DNA from 2 places in the Methylomonas albis genome. Region 1 is predicted to be linked to the other one. Evidence: riboswitches for the same ligand, from Rfam matches in the RefSeq annotation. Region 1 holds a riboswitch; the other holds the start of a gene.
The links. A riboswitch is a leader RNA that binds a small molecule or an ion and turns the genes downstream of it on or off. The one in region 1 is predicted to bind cyclic di-GMP.

Region 2: it holds a riboswitch for cyclic di-GMP, as region 1 does, so the genes downstream of both, EBA_RS16990 (VPLPA-CTERM sorting domain-containing protein) here and EBA_RS08830 (PEP-CTERM sorting domain-containing protein) in region 1, are expected to answer to the same signal.

The regions. Positions count from the first base shown of each region.
Region 1 is NZ_JACXSS010000001.1:1,912,298-1,919,806, forward strand. Features, by position in the region: gene EBA_RS08805 (sigma 54-interacting transcriptional regulator) at 1-1,070, opposite strand, end outside; gene EBA_RS08810 (DUF938 domain-containing protein) at 1,293-1,949, shown strand; gene EBA_RS08815 (SDR family NAD(P)-dependent oxidoreductase) at 1,959-2,693, shown strand; gene EBA_RS08820 (YdhR family protein) at 2,737-3,045, shown strand; gene EBA_RS08825 (class I SAM-dependent methyltransferase) at 3,195-4,268, shown strand; cyclic di-GMP riboswitch class I at 4,842-4,923, shown strand; gene EBA_RS08830 (PEP-CTERM sorting domain-containing protein) at 4,990-6,117, shown strand; gene EBA_RS08835 (carbohydrate binding domain-containing protein) at 6,197-6,832, shown strand; gene EBA_RS08840 (DUF4405 domain-containing protein) at 7,134-7,509, shown strand, end outside.
Region 2 is NZ_JACXSS010000001.1:3,686,989-3,694,497, reverse strand. Features, by position in the region: gene EBA_RS16995 (nucleoside recognition domain-containing protein) at 1-1,060, opposite strand, end outside; cyclic di-GMP riboswitch class I at 1,516-1,596, shown strand; gene EBA_RS16990 (VPLPA-CTERM sorting domain-containing protein) at 1,687-2,652, shown strand; gene EBA_RS16985 (hypothetical protein) at 2,785-4,809, shown strand; gene EBA_RS16980 (cohesin domain-containing protein) at 4,877-5,482, shown strand; gene purB (adenylosuccinate lyase) at 5,613-6,977, opposite strand; gene EBA_RS16970 (HNH endonuclease) at 7,120-7,509, opposite strand, start outside.

The DNA.
Region 1 (7,509 bases):
TGCTCGACGTGTTGTTCCAACGCCCGATTACTCGCAGAAACAATACGCACATCCGCATGTAAAGTGTGCTTGCCGCCGACCCGCTCCATCTCGCCTTCCTGGATAACTCTGAGCAAGCGCGTCTGCGCGGCTGGCGACAAAGCGTCCACTTCGTCCAAAAACAAGGTGCCGCCTTCGGCACGCTCGAAAAAGCCTTGATGGACTTCGATGGCGCCGGTAAACGCGCCTTTTTCATGGCCGAACAGCGCGCTTTCGATCAGACTTTCCGGAATCGCGCCACAGTTGATGGCTACAAAGGGCTTGTGGCCGCGCTCGCTCATGGCGTGAATTGCCCGCGCGATCAACTCCTTGCCGACGCCGGTTTCGCCATGGATTAACACCGTGGCCCTGGTCGGCGCTATCACTTCAACTTGTTGCAACACCTTTTGCATCGCCGGTGACTTGGCGACGATGGCCGGCGCCGGCTTGGCGGCGTGTTGTTTGGGCAAACTCCACCAGATATTGCGCATCCGCTCTTCGATACGCGAATGCAGAGCCGCCATTTCCAGCTTATCTGCCGGTGGGTCCTCGCGGCGGTACTCCAATCCCGGTTTGTCGATAGCGCTGTCGCGCCGGGTGTGAATGCATACTTCACAGCCACCGTTGTGTTTGGCGATGCTCTGGCGGATTTCCACCTTGGCGTAGCCGAAGTTGCGGGCGGCTATGCCGCCGAACACGCTGGATGTCATTCGGCACAGCTCGGGAAAATTGGTCACGCCGTCGCCGAAGGGGCAGCGACTGTTGACCACGGTAATCGTGCCGGCTTGGACTGAGGCCAGCGAAAAATTGCCGCCGATATGATTTTTTAACGCCAGAATTAAGTCGATATAGTCTTCGTTGCCCAATTCGCCGTGCCTTTGATATTCATCGCGATAAGTCTGCTCGAAATACAGGCCGGCGCTCTTGGCAATGCGCTCGATCAAGGATTCGCAATAGTCTCCGCCTTCCTGCTCGCAGGCGTGCATCAGTTCCAGGATGAAGGTCTGCAGGAAAAACACCGGTGAAATCTGGGAGAAATCGTGTTCGCTCATAAAGGCATATGTGAAATTAAACTTCACTTATTGAAACATGAATTCACGTATGCGGCGATTGGGTTTTGCTAAGTGGTTGATTTTTATTGCTGCCTGGCTTCCCGAAATGTTGGCCCGCGGCTTGCTTTATATCTATCGGACATCGCAATCCGCGGATGTTCAAGCAAGCCGGCACATTAGGCTTGAACGCATAACTATAAATAATCTTTCGAGGAGATCAGCATGAGTGACAACAAACCACCTTTGAACCCGCATCCATTGAGCGAATATGTGGCCTGGGCCGGCAATCGCAACCGCGAACCGATCCTGGGGGTACTCAAGGAGAAACTGCCCAAGGATTCCGGCCGGGTCTTGGAAATGGCCAGCGGCAGCGGCATGCATATCAATTTTTTCGCGCCGCATTTCGACCACTTGCACTTTCATCCGACCGACAAAGACCAGGAAGTATTCGACAACATAAAACAATTAACCGCCGATCACGCTAACGACAACATCGCGGACCCGGTGCATCTGGATTTGACTAGTCCTGACACCTGGTTCAACCCCGGCGATAAAGGCAGTTTCGACGCCATTTTTTGCATCAATATTTTTCAGGTGGCGCCGATCTCAATTGCCGACGGTATGATGGAATGCGCGTCGCACTTGCTCAGCGAAGACGGGATATTGCTGATCTACGGTCCGTTCCGTGTCGAAGGCACTTTTACCACGGATTCGAATAAAGAGTTTCACGAAACTCTTAGTTCGGCAGGCGTGTCGGAATGGGGCCTGAAAGACGTTGCCGATTTACGCAAAGCCGCCGAAAACCACGGCATGGAACTGAAAGAGCAAATCAATATGCCTGCCAATAATTTCTCGCTGATATTCGGCAAAAAACCATAAGGAAAAGTGATGAGCGAAGTCTGTTCAGCCCTTGTGATGGGCGTGGGGCCGGAGCGGGGGCTGGGTGCCGCTCTGGCAAGACATTTTGCGGCACAAGGTCTGCATGTGTTTATTGCCGGGCGTAGTGCGAACAAACTCCGGCTTGTCGCTGAAAACATCCGCCAAAGTGGCGGAAAAATCAGCGCCGTGGTGGCCGATGCAACGGTGGAAGCGGATATCGACAGGCTGTTTGCGGCGATTCGGGAACAGGCTTTGCCATTGAATATTGCTGTTTACAATGTAGACAGCAATAGTTGCGCGCCACTATTGGAAACCGGCAGCGATATGTTTACTCGGCTTTGGCAACAAAATTGTCTCGGCGGATTCTTATTCGGGAAACAGGCCGCCGCCATCATGCAAGCCCAGCGGTGCGGCACGCTGATCTTTACCGGCGCCACTGCGTCGATGCGCGCCAGACCGCCGTTTACTGCATTCGCCGCAGCCAAAGCCGGCTTGCGGGCGTTGGCGCAAGGCATGGCGCGGGAATTCGGCCCCCATGGTGTGCATGTCGTGCATACGGTCATCGATGGCGTGATCGACGGAGACCGCGCTAGAAACCAGTTCTCCAGTTATGTTTCGGCCAAGGGCGACGACGGCTTGTTAAAGCTGGAGGCGATTGCCGAAACCTATTGGGCGCTGCACCGGCAACATCCCAGCGCCTGGACGCATGAGCTGGATTTAAGGCCCTTTAAAGAACCGTTTTGATGCGTTCGAATACTGATTCCACTAATTTAACCGAGAGTGACCCATGAAAATATTTTTATACGCGGAATTCCAAGTAGCCATTCCTTTCGATCAAATCGATTGGCGGCCCATCAACGTGGAAATGAAGCAATTTCCGGGGCTAAAGTCGAAAACCTGGTTAAGCGGCGTCAACAACCATACCGTTGGCGGCTTTTACGAATTCGATTCTATAGAAAACGCCCAAACCTATATCGACGGTTTGTTGCTGCCGTTTACCAAGCAGGTGAACGGTAATCTGTCGGTCAAACTGTTCGATGGCGAAATCACCCGTGACGCCAATATTGGTATGGATTCGCCGTTTTATAAGGTGTAATTGAGGCATGCACGCCAGCGCCCGGCGCTGTGAAAGAATGCTTACGGTGCCCGGCGGTGATGTCTATTAGTAAAAAATAATATTGTTCCTTCGCGACGAATTCAGTAGATTACATCGCCTCTTATTCTAAAACCGTATCAGGAAGATTTATGACCTTGCATTTGAACGAAGTCGACAACGCTAAACTGGAGCAACTCCAGGGAAAAGTCATCAACGATGTTGCCGGATCTTTGGGCCTGCTGACGGCCTACATCGGCGACAAGTTGGATTTGTACAGCGCGCTGTTGGAGATCAGCCCGGCCAGCAGCCGGGAACTCGCCGACAACACCGGCATGGACGAACGCTATCTGCGGGAATGGCTGTCCGCCAATGCTGCCGCCGGCTATGTCAATTATGATGCCGCGTCCGGCAAGTTTTCGCTGTCGGCGGAACAAGCGGTGATCTTTGCTGCGGAAGGCCATCCGGCCTGCATGCAAGGTTTCTTCCAAGCAGTGATGTCGGTGTATATCGATGAACCCAAGTTGACCGAGGTGTTCCGGTCCGGCCAGGGCTTGCCTTGGCGCGACCATAGCCCGTGCCTGTTCTGTGGCACCGAGCGTTTCTTTCGGCCGATGTACGCCATGAATCTGATCGATGTCTGGCTGCCGGAACTCGCCGGTGTGCGGGAGAAACTTGAAGCGGGCGCCAAAGTCGCGGACGTCGGTTGCGGCCACGGCTCCTCGACCATCCTGTTGGCCAAGGCCTTCCCTAACTCCACCTTCCATGGATTCGATTTTCACGCGCCGTCAATTGAGCATGCCCGGGAGCGTGCGCGGGCGGCTGGTGTCGCCAGCAACACTATTTTCGAAGTGGTCACCGCCAAGGAATATCCGGGTAAAAACTACGACTTGGTAACGATATTCGACGCCCTGCACGATATGGGTGACCCGGTCGGTGCGGCTAGCCATGTCGCCAGCACACTGGCTGAAGGCGGTACCTTCATGCTGGTCGAACCGTTTGCCGGCGATAGCCTGGAAGAGAACCTGCACCCTTTGGGGCAGATCTATTATTCCTTCTCAACCATGGTCTGCGTGCCGGCCTCCAAATCGCAAGAGGTAGGTCTGGGACTGGGCGCGCAGGCCGGGCAAAAACGGCTAACCGAAGTACTGAATGCGGCCGGTTTCAGCCAAGTCAGACGTGCCGCCACGACACCGACCAATCTGGTGCTGGAGGCAAAAATTTAACCTGCAGCCGTTCGCCAGGATTGCGCCGTAAGCAGGTTTGGCCACTGCCATTGCTTGACCCGTAATGCCGCAAATAGCGGTTTTAACGTTTCTGGTAGTGTGCTTGTGCAGGACGTTTACGACTGCATTCTTAGGGGGTGACCGGTGGTCGACGCCCCCACTTTTGCTGTTTCGGTCGCCTGCCGGCGTCGGTCAGTTGCTAGAGATTCAACATCGATGCAGTCTTCGTAGCCGGCGGTAAATGCCGGTTCTTCGGCAGAATCCAAAATTCCCCCATTATTTTTTTAATCTCCGTTACACCAGCCGGATATTTTAAACCACGCAAAATAAGTTATTCGCCACAGTCTATGGGGCAAATCCCTTAAATATCGTTCTCGCGGATGTGATTCCGAATTGTCTTAACGGTTAAAGCTTTATTTGTAAATAATGACTTACGTGTTTTGTAAGCGCTTGGCACAAATATTGTTTTATGTTAACTGGTTCTTTATCACATTCTAATATTTTCATATTCAGTCGCGAAGGATTGCAAGAAGGTGTTGCAGGCGTCTGCGCGGAAACACTGTGCGTAAAGAAACCGCCCCTTGCCGACCCTGCTGTGAAGCAGGTACGGAAAGTCGCGGGGCTTGCACTAATGCAAGTCAGCCGGATTGCTCCCATGTGATAGGGGTGTGGCATTTGCCGCGTATCACAGAATTTATTTAATGGAATTAATGGAACAATTATGAGCACAAACTTTCAATTAACCGCAATTGCCTTATTACTGAGCGTCTGCGGAATCTCACAGGCTTCCTTGACCGCCAGCAGCGGTCCGGTCGGTTTCAATGGTACAGCGACGGTCATCGCAACGGGCGGGCAGGTCGCATCCGCTACCAATTCGAATAATAATGCGGCGATTGCCACTGTCGCGATAGGCCAGTTTAATGCGGCTAGCGGCGTGTTGACCGGCGTTGATCTGCAATTGGATTCTAGTCGGACCCAAACCATCAATGGCGCCGGCAATAAAAACAACGGTCCGGGTAGAACCGTCAACGGTAGCGGCACCAGCAGTGCCTTGTTATCCGCCGCCGGTGTCAGTGCTGGCTTTAGCCCTAATTTGAGTCAAACCGGATCGGGTTGTAGTTTGGCCATGGGGCCAACCGGCGCTATCAGTTGCAGTTGGGGGCCAACTTCATCAGCCGCTACCGCGACGGCAACCACTGTTGCGGTGGACGAGCAAAATCTTAATGATTATGTAGGAAACGGTTCGGCGAATGCTTCATTGAGTTTGCCGACTTTGTCGGCTACCACCACCATGTCGTCGACCATGGGGCAAGCAGGTAGCGGTTCGAGTGCCACCTATAAAGTCAACTGGGCCGGCACGCTGCAAGCCAACTTCAGCTACTTGTTGCATTCCTTGGCTTCTTTTGACGGTGCCGGCGAGTCCAACACCCTGATTTTGGATTTCGGCAATGTCGCCCAAAATAGCGTTAACTCGATGAATTTTAGCTTGTTTAATCTGGCCAATGCCGACCGCATCGGTTTGGATTTTGATAGTGTGAGTGGTAGCGGCGATACCGGAGCCTTCGATACCGGCTTATCCACATTTACCAATCTCGCCGAAAGCGGCAGCCAGTCGTTTATTGCTAATCTGTTGACCGCAAACACCGGTGCCTTCAGCGCGCAATATCTGCTTAATCTGTCCGATGCGGATTTGGGTGCCAGCAGCACCCGCCAAAACTATCAATTGACATTGAATCTGACAGGCAATGTCGTGGCGGCGGCTGCCCCAGTGCCAGTGCCTGGCGCGGTCTGGTTGTTCGGTAGTGCCTTGGGTTTTGCCGGTTTACTGAGAAGAAAAGTCAACGCGTGATCTCAGCCGTTAACGCCGCGTGCCCGAATAGAGTGGGCGCTCGGCGTTAACACCTAAAACGGTTAACGAGGGAACATATATGAAACTGACAACAGGATTGTGTGTCGGCTTGGCGATGGCGGTACCAGCCGTGCAAGCAAATTTGGTCGCCAACGGCAATTTCGAACAGCCTGCGAGTTTGGCGGCAGTGCCTGGTTACCAATACTTACCCAACAACGACACCAGTGTAATGGGGTGGACATCTATTAGTGACGGTATAGGCGAAGAGTCCTATCTGATGAATAAAAACCGTTCCAACGGTTCCTACGTTCCTAGAGTTTATGAAGGAATTTACGGCTTGGCCTTGAATACCGGTAATGCCATACAAACGTCTGTGTCGCTGGTTGCCGGCACGACTTACGACCTGTCGTTTTGGGCCAGAGCTAACGTGTCCGGCGCTTCACCGTTGCAGATCGAGATTGCCGGCAACAGTCTTACCATGGCAAACGCCGTAACTTTCACTCAATTCATCTATCATTTCAACGCCAGTGCCGCCGATTCGTCAGCACTATTGAAGTTCTTCAATCCATCAACGAGTGGCGGCAATCGAGTTTGGGCTTTGGACGCCATATCGCTGGAAGCTGCGCCGGTACCGTTACCTGCCGCCACTTGGACTTTTTTGAGTGGTTTGATGGGCTTTCTGGCACTGAGCAAACGTAAAGCTCTGGCTGCGTGATTTAACCCGGTCACTAGCTCAGGCAACAACGCCTGAGCAATTTAGAGGCGCGACATCATCGCCGGCAACAGCAGCCAATCTGTGTAGCGGCGGCTCCGATCATCCGGAAACGGTGCCTATTGTCAAGCCATTATGCAGGTGTGATAGCGCCTATGGCGGAGGTTTTCTGAATAAGCCCAAGGTGTTGATCGTCATGTCACCAAAATGCAGATGATAAGGCTTACCATGTATTCAGTTTCAGCCTTATGGTTGATAGCTGAGGAAATTTGTCTAGTCATTTGCCTTAGTATGTAGTCTGATAATGGTCGACCCTGCCAGGCTTTTGGTCTTCCCAGCTAATCTCAATTGCTGGGTAAATCGTGTAGGTCTCCTATCACTACTGCGGCGTATAAACATGAACCGTACTATTGTCAACATCATCATCGATCTGGTTGCTGCCTTGTTGTTTTTGGGGATGATCGCAACAGGCTATTTGCTGCGTTATCCATTGCCGCCAGGCAGCAATAAATCACATTCGTTATGGGGATTAACCCGTCACCAATGGGGAGACATTCATTTTTGGATTAGTCTCGGACTCTTGGCCGTGCTGGTCATACATCTGGCATTGCATTGGAATTGGATCGTGACGGTTATCGGTAAACGTTGTCACTTGGTAAAAACCGCACAACCTTCGCTGG
Region 2 (7,509 bases), 1.8 Mb from region 1:
GTCCAGCGAAAGAGTCGGCGCCGCGGGTTTGCATGGTGTCTATCATCATCGCCCGCGCCCCGCTGCCGCTGAATGGCTTCATCAACGCGGTCGGCAGGCCGTCTATGAAGCGGTTGTCGATGCCTGCAACATTGACCAATAGCCTGATGCCATCGGTGATCAATTCCAGCGCACCGCTGGCCCGAAACACCCCGAAAGCCACCAGCATCGCCACCAGATAGGGAATGACGGTGATCGCGGTTTGAAAACCGTGCTTGGCGCCTTCGACGAACAATTCGTAAGCATTGAGACCTTTGAGGGCCGCAGCGGCGATGAACGACACAACCAGACTGAACAAAATTACCTGGCTGACTAAGGCAGATTGTTTCAGCATCTCGGCCTGATCGAGTCCTGCAAAATAGGCCAGTATGCCGCCGACCAATGCGGTGATGCCGCCGAGATAACTCAACACCACCTTGTCCAGCAGATTGATCTTCTGCACGGTGGCGACGGCCAGCAAGCCGGTCAGCGTCGACATATAGGTCGCGATCAGGATCGGGATGAACACGTCGGTCGGATTGGCGGCGCCGAGCTGAGCCCGGTAAGCGAAGATCGTCACCGGAAACAGCGTTACCGACGAAGTGTTGATCACCAAAAACATGATCTGCGCGTCGCTGGCGCGCTCGGGATGCGGATTCAAAGTTTGCATTTCCTGCATCGCCTTGATGCCCATCGGCGTTGCGGCATTGTCCAGGCCCAGCATGTTGGCGGCGATATTCATCACCATCGCACCCAGCGCCGGGTGATCTTTCGGTATCTCCGGCATCAAGCGGCTGAACAGCGGATTGAGCGCCTTGGTCAATAGATTGATGAAGCCGCTATGTTCACCGATTCTCATGATGCCCAACCACAAGGCCAATACGCCGCTCAAGCCCAACGAAATCTCGAACGCAGTTTTCGACAGGCTGAACATCGCCGTCATCAACTCAGCAAATACCTTGGTATCGCCCAGCACCCATAACTTAAACGCCGCGACGATAAATGCGGACAGGAAAAAAAACACCCAGATTAAGTTAAGCACAATGACGGACGACAGTGGGGTGGCAACAACTGATCGCATTTTACCAACAAAGCAGGGAGGCGATTGAAAATCAGCCGTTGCTGATTTGAATGAAATAATTCAAGTCGAGATGCTGCTGGAAAATGGCTCCGCTGACTGAATATTGGTTTTTGAAACATACCAATATTGCTGATTGAAACTGGTTGGTTTATTAAATTGTGTCATATCACATAAATGGCATATCTGATTGCGTGATAAGGCTGACTATTATGGATTTATAATATGCTAACTAATTGATTTTTGGGAAAGTTTATTTTGGCGCACAATTTGATTGCCTTTTATCGCGGTCGAGGTGGCCGTGTCGGCAATAGCCGGCTAAAACCAAATGCATCGGTGTTTTTTGCGGAATGGATAAAGCGGCATCGTAAGGTTAATGGATTTGGTCACGGATTGATCATTGAACGGGATATTCAAAAAACCAATAAAGCTACACCCGCTGTGAAGCGGGGTCGGAAAACCATGGGTCTCGCAGGATGCGAGACGGCCGGGTTGCCTGTGATGAAACGGAGCTTTTCATACCACTACAGGTTAGAGAGCGACAAATTCATCATGGTTAGTGCTGATCTAATAAAAATTATGGGCCTATTATGAGATTCAAACCTTCCCGTTTAACCCTGGCAATTGCCACAACCTTGGCTGGCGGCGCTTTGTCATTCAACGCGGCTGCTAGTACCACGATGTACAACACCTTTATAGCCGCCAACGATGCCGCAACAGACGGCTGGGTATACGGTTTTTGTACTAGCTGCACCAACTCAACGCGTGCAATCAATTACGTTGCTGGCCAAGCTTATACTGGCGGCGGTCAAACTGGCGGCGGATTTTACGGAACCAACGAGAGTAATCCTACTCAGTACACTTCGGCTACCCCATTTAACTACGGCGGTACTTCGCAGTTGAACTGGGGGGCCCATCTGACTTCCACCGGAGACAGCGCGGAGATTTCCCAGGCCGATGCGCAAGCGCGTTACGGTTACGCTGCGAATATCGACACCGGCGGTGGTGCCTGGCGTGACACGGGTGGTAGCACCGGCGGTGTGACGACCGGTTGGAAACATCAAACCGACATCGGCTTGATCGAGTCGGATGTAACGCAAAATGTGACCTTGAATCTAACTAACCTCGAGGTGTTGACAGCGGGACTGGGATATTCGCGTTTCGGTATCACGGTTTTCGACGGTATGGATAGTCAAACCGCTGCCTATGTACATCACGGTGGTTGGAATAATTACGGTACCTATTCACCTGGAGGAACGACCCTTCATCCTTACGACATGAACAATCCGTTTGGCACGATTGGCTTAACCAATATTGGTTATAGCGATTACGTTGATAGTACTGTGGCTCACGCATTTACATTCACTGCGCAAGCGGGACATGTTTACAGTATTTATCTGGGGGGTGTTGACTTTAGCACCTGGAAAGCTGGTGTGGCGGATTATCAGTTGAATATAACCACTTCAGCCGTGCCTGTTCCCGGCGCCGTCTGGTTATTCGGTAGTGCCTTAGCCGGCCTGGGTGTCACGGGAAGACGAAAAAAAACCCTTTCTTAAGCACTACACCGCACTACCAGCGCGGCGCAAGTCGCCGCGCTTTGGTCTTGAACCCGATACATCGGCAACCGGCTGTGATTGGGCGGATGAATTCGGCTCAAGGAAATCTAAAAAAATAATAAAGGATAGGATATGACTCGATCCATTTTGCCAGCCCCGGGACGGACGCCCTGGCTGATTTTTCTGGTTGTGCTTTTCAATAGTAGCAACCTGTTCGCGTTCGAGAACTTGCCCGCCAGTAGCGGCAATCCATCGTTTTACTTGCCATCCATCAGCGGTGGCATTGCCCACTTCATGGGTTCGGCCAACTGTGGTTCCTGCCATGACAGTACCACCGCCCAATGTCGCTACGTCAATTCTCCAGTCGGTTGTACCGGTAACGGTAGCCCGCTGGCTTATTTCGATAACAACGGCAAGGACGTTTCCATTCGCGAAGCCTGGAGTGCCACCATGATGGCCAACTCGTCACGCGATCCATTGTGGCGTGCCAAAGTCAAAAGCGAACTGAAAAAGCATCCCGCGCTGTCTGCGGAAATCAACGACACCTGTACCAAATGTCACGCACCGATGGTCAATGCCGATGCCAAAGCGGTTAGCCAGAGTTTTAATATCTTCGACACCGTGGATGTCAATAACACGGTACTGCCGGGCATTTTGAGTCCTACGAATTCGCGTCATGATTTAGCTGCGGATGGTGTGAGCTGTAGTTTGTGTCATCAGGTCAAAGATGATCCTACGCTGGGAACCCTAGATGGCTCCACAGGCGGTTATAAAATCGATATGACGCTCAGCGGCGCCAATCGGATCATGTACGGCCCTTATTCGACTATATTTCCGGGGCCTATGCAAAACAACGCCGCTCTGGGTGGTGCACTCAAAGCCAAGCCGCAATATAGCGCGCATATTTCAGGTTCCAAGCTTTGCGGTACTTGCCATGACTTGAAAACTCCGACGGTCTATGAAAACGATAACATCCTGACCCCAACCCTGGAATCGCGTTTCCCGGAACAAATGCCTTATTCGGAATGGGTGCATAGTGCTTATAACAACGATCTGGCACCAGCCGGCCCATTGGCGAAAAGTTGCCAGCAATGTCATATGTCGCGTACAGACGGTGTTTATATTTCCACTCAGCCATCGGGTAACATGGCTGCTTTAACTAAGAAAAACAATTTCGCCATTCACGAATTCGTCGGCGGTAACAAGCTGATGCTGGATATTTTTAATACCAATAAAACTCAGTTGGGTGTGTTGTCGAACAATTTTGCCGCGACCATGGCAGCCACCGACACCATGCTGCAAAGTGCAGCTACCTTGCTGAATACTCAGCAAAGCGGAGCGAAAGGCAAACTGGAGTTTGTGTTACGCGTCAACAGTACCACCGGCCACAAACTGCCGTCTGCTTATCCTTCCCGTCGCGCGCTGTTGCACGTGGCCGTCAAAAACAGCCAGGGCAATGTGGTTTGGGAGTCGGGTAAGGTTAATGCTAACGGCAGCGTGGTCGGTGTCGATGCCGACAGTAATCCCGCCGGCTTCGAGCCACATTACGACCTGATCACTGCGCCGGACCAAGTCCAGGTTTACGAGTCGATCATGGGCGACAATAACGGTGAGGTGACCTACACCTTGCTGAGAGGCCATCATTATCTGAAGGATAACCGTTTGTTGCCAAGTGGTTTTAACAAGGCAACAGCCTCCGACGATGTCAAAGTGGTTGGCGGCGCGTTGACCGACGATGATTTTGTCGACGGCAGCGACGATGTCACTTATCGGGTTGCCAATCTGCCTGCGGGTTCCTACAGCGTGCAAGCGGAGTTGATATATCAAACCGTGGCCTACGGCTATGCGCAGAATCTGTTCGCCGATAGCGATATCAGCGAGGTTAACGATTTCAAAACCATGTTCGATGCCTCCGGACAGAAAACGCAAACCATTGCGCAAGGCGACGAGATCTTGGTGAATGTGCAAAAACTCGGCGATATCGACGGCGATGGCGACGTTGACCTCAACGATGTCAACCTGATCTTGGCCGCCAAAAACACGGCGGCTAATGGCAGCACTGACGCCCGAGACGTTAACAACGATCTGAAAATCGATGTGCTCGATTCGCGTCAGGCAACCTTGTTGTGCAGCCGTCCGCGCTGTGCCGTGCAGTAAATCCTAAGTTGGTCGGGGGCGCCGGTCGCCCCCGATTCTGCAAACCTTCTTACTGAGTATCCGTGTTATGAAATCTTTAAAATCTTTATTGCTCGTGGCTGCGCTGCAATTGGTATCAGCGAGCGGCCAAGCCGCCACTTTGAGCGTGCAGCCGCAAGCCGCTAGCGTTGCAGTTGGCGCTTCGTTCGACGTCGATCTTTACATCAATTTGGACCAAAGCGAATCGCTTAATTACCTAGGTGCCTTTGATGTCGACTTAGGCTTCAATGCCGATAAAATGACCTTAACCAGCCTTACCTTTGGTGGCAAATTAGGCGATACTTCTGTTGGGGAATCGCTGGCTGATTACACTGTAGGCGGTGGCGTTGTTAACCTTTATGAAGCCAGTCTGTTGGAAAGCGACAGTACGAATTGCGTTTTTTGTTTGGCGCCTTATCTCGCCGATTTGCAGAGCTCGGCGTCATTTAAACTGGCAACTCTGCAATTTTCCGCATTGGCGTCTGGAAGCAGTGATTTCGCGTTGACGGTGAATGCCTTGGCGGACGGTTTTGGCGACAACGTCGTAGCTACGGAGCTGACGATAAACGATGCGCAACTAACGGCGGTACCCTTGCCGGCGGCGGTTTGGTTGTTTGCAAGCATGTTGCCGTTGATCGGCTTTCGTAAAAGCTGATGAGCGATTAGGGCCAACCGGCGCACTTGTGTATAAAGCGCGCCGGTTACTGTTTGCCTTGGCTTGTGCCAAGGGTATACAAAAAGAGCAAGCACTTCGTTCGCTGGATTATGTGTCAGACGTCAGCGAATCAGATCTGTTTGGCGAGTTGCCCGGCGTAACCAGTGTAACTATGTGGCGTCAGTTTCAGTAATTCCGCTTTAGCCTCGGCAGGAATTTCCAGTTTTTCGACGAAGGCGCGCATACCTTCGCCGGTGACGCGTTGGCCTCGGGTCAGTTCTTTCAATTTCTCGTAAGGCTTTTCGATGCCGTAACGGCGCATCACGGTTTGGATGGGTTCGGCCAGCACTTCCCAGTTTTGATCAAGGTCCTGATCAATCAAGGCCGGGTTGATTTCCAATTTGGAAATGCCTTTCAAGGTCGATTGGATGGCGATGCTGGTGTGGGCGATGCCGACGCCGATGTTGCGCAGCACCGTGGAGTCGGTCAGGTCGCGCTGCCAGCGGGATACCGGTAATTTGTCGGCCAGGAAGCCGAAGATGGCATTCGCCAGCCCCAGATTGCCTTCGGAGTTTTCGAAGTCGATCGGGTTGACCTTGTGTGGCATGGTCGACGAGCCGACTTCGCCGGCCACGGTTTTTTGCTTGAAATAACCCAGCGAGATGTAGCCCCAAACGTCGCGGTCAAAATCCAGCAAGATGGTGTTGAAGCGCGACAGGGCGTGGAAGAATTCGGCCATGTAATCGTGCGGTTCGATCTGAATGGTGTAAGGGTTGAAAGTCAGGCCCAGCGATTCGACGAAATTTTGCGCGAAAGCCGCCCAATCGACATCCGGATAGGCGACGCTGTGCGCGTTGTAATTGCCGACCGCGCCGTTGATCTTGCCGAGCAATTCCACGTTGGCAAGTTGCTGGCGCTGGCGCTGCATGCGGGCGACGACGTTGGCGAATTCCTTGCCTACCGTGGTTGGCGTCGCCGACTGGCCATGGGTGCGCGACAGCATGGCCTGATCGGCGCTGGCTAAGGCCAGTTGTTTGATTGCGGCAATGGTGGCGTCGATTTCCGCCAGGATCAAACCGCGGCCTTCCTTCTGCATCAAGGCATAAGACAGATTGTTGATGTCTTCCGAAGTGCAGGCGAAATGGATAAATTCGTTGACGGCATGCAGTTCGGCGTTGTCCTTGATTTTTGCTTTCAGGAAATACTCGACCGCCTTGACGTCGTGGTTGGTGGTTTTCTCGATGTCCTTGACGGCTTGAGCGTCGGCTTCGGAGAAATCGCTGACAATGTCTTTCAATACGGCATTGGCTGTACTCGACAGCGTCGGCACTTCAACGATATTCGCTTCCGCAGCCAAGGCTTGCAGCCAGCGCACTTCCACTTCGACCCGATAACGGATCAAGCCGTATTCGCTAAAAATGGGGCGCAAGGCGTCGACTTTATTGGCATAACGGCCGTCGATGGGGGAGATGGAGGTGAGGGCGGAGTGGCTCATTGCTGGTTAGTCCTGGGTTTTTAAGTTTTGCGAGTTTATGGAATATTGCGAATTCGTAGGCCGGATAAGCGAAGCGCATCCGGCATTATAGATTGATTGATTTTTTGGTGGATGCGCGTTGCTTATCCACCCTACATTTGGGTTAAATCTGTCCACCAGGCCGTTGAATAGTTTGGGTGGTACTGTCGAAACAGCTTGGGCAAGTGTTGGGGAAAGCTTCTATCAAAAGGCTGCGCATGTCGATGTCGTCCACGAAGACCGTCATCCAGACTGACCAAAAACCAGTGCTGGTGGCGGTATCGATGATTTGTCGACGCATTAAATCCGTGGGTTGTTGATCGAGATTGTTTTTTGCTGTCTCGGCTTTCATCCATGCTTCGTTACGCTTTATCCAGCGTCTGTCTTTCTTGGTCAGAAATGGGTGCGATGGTTCCCTATCTAGTCCAGTGAGTCCAAGGGTTTCGCATGCGATTTGCTGTTGAGCATGAGTTAATGATGGATCGATTTGCGGTGATCGATCTTTTTCATAAAT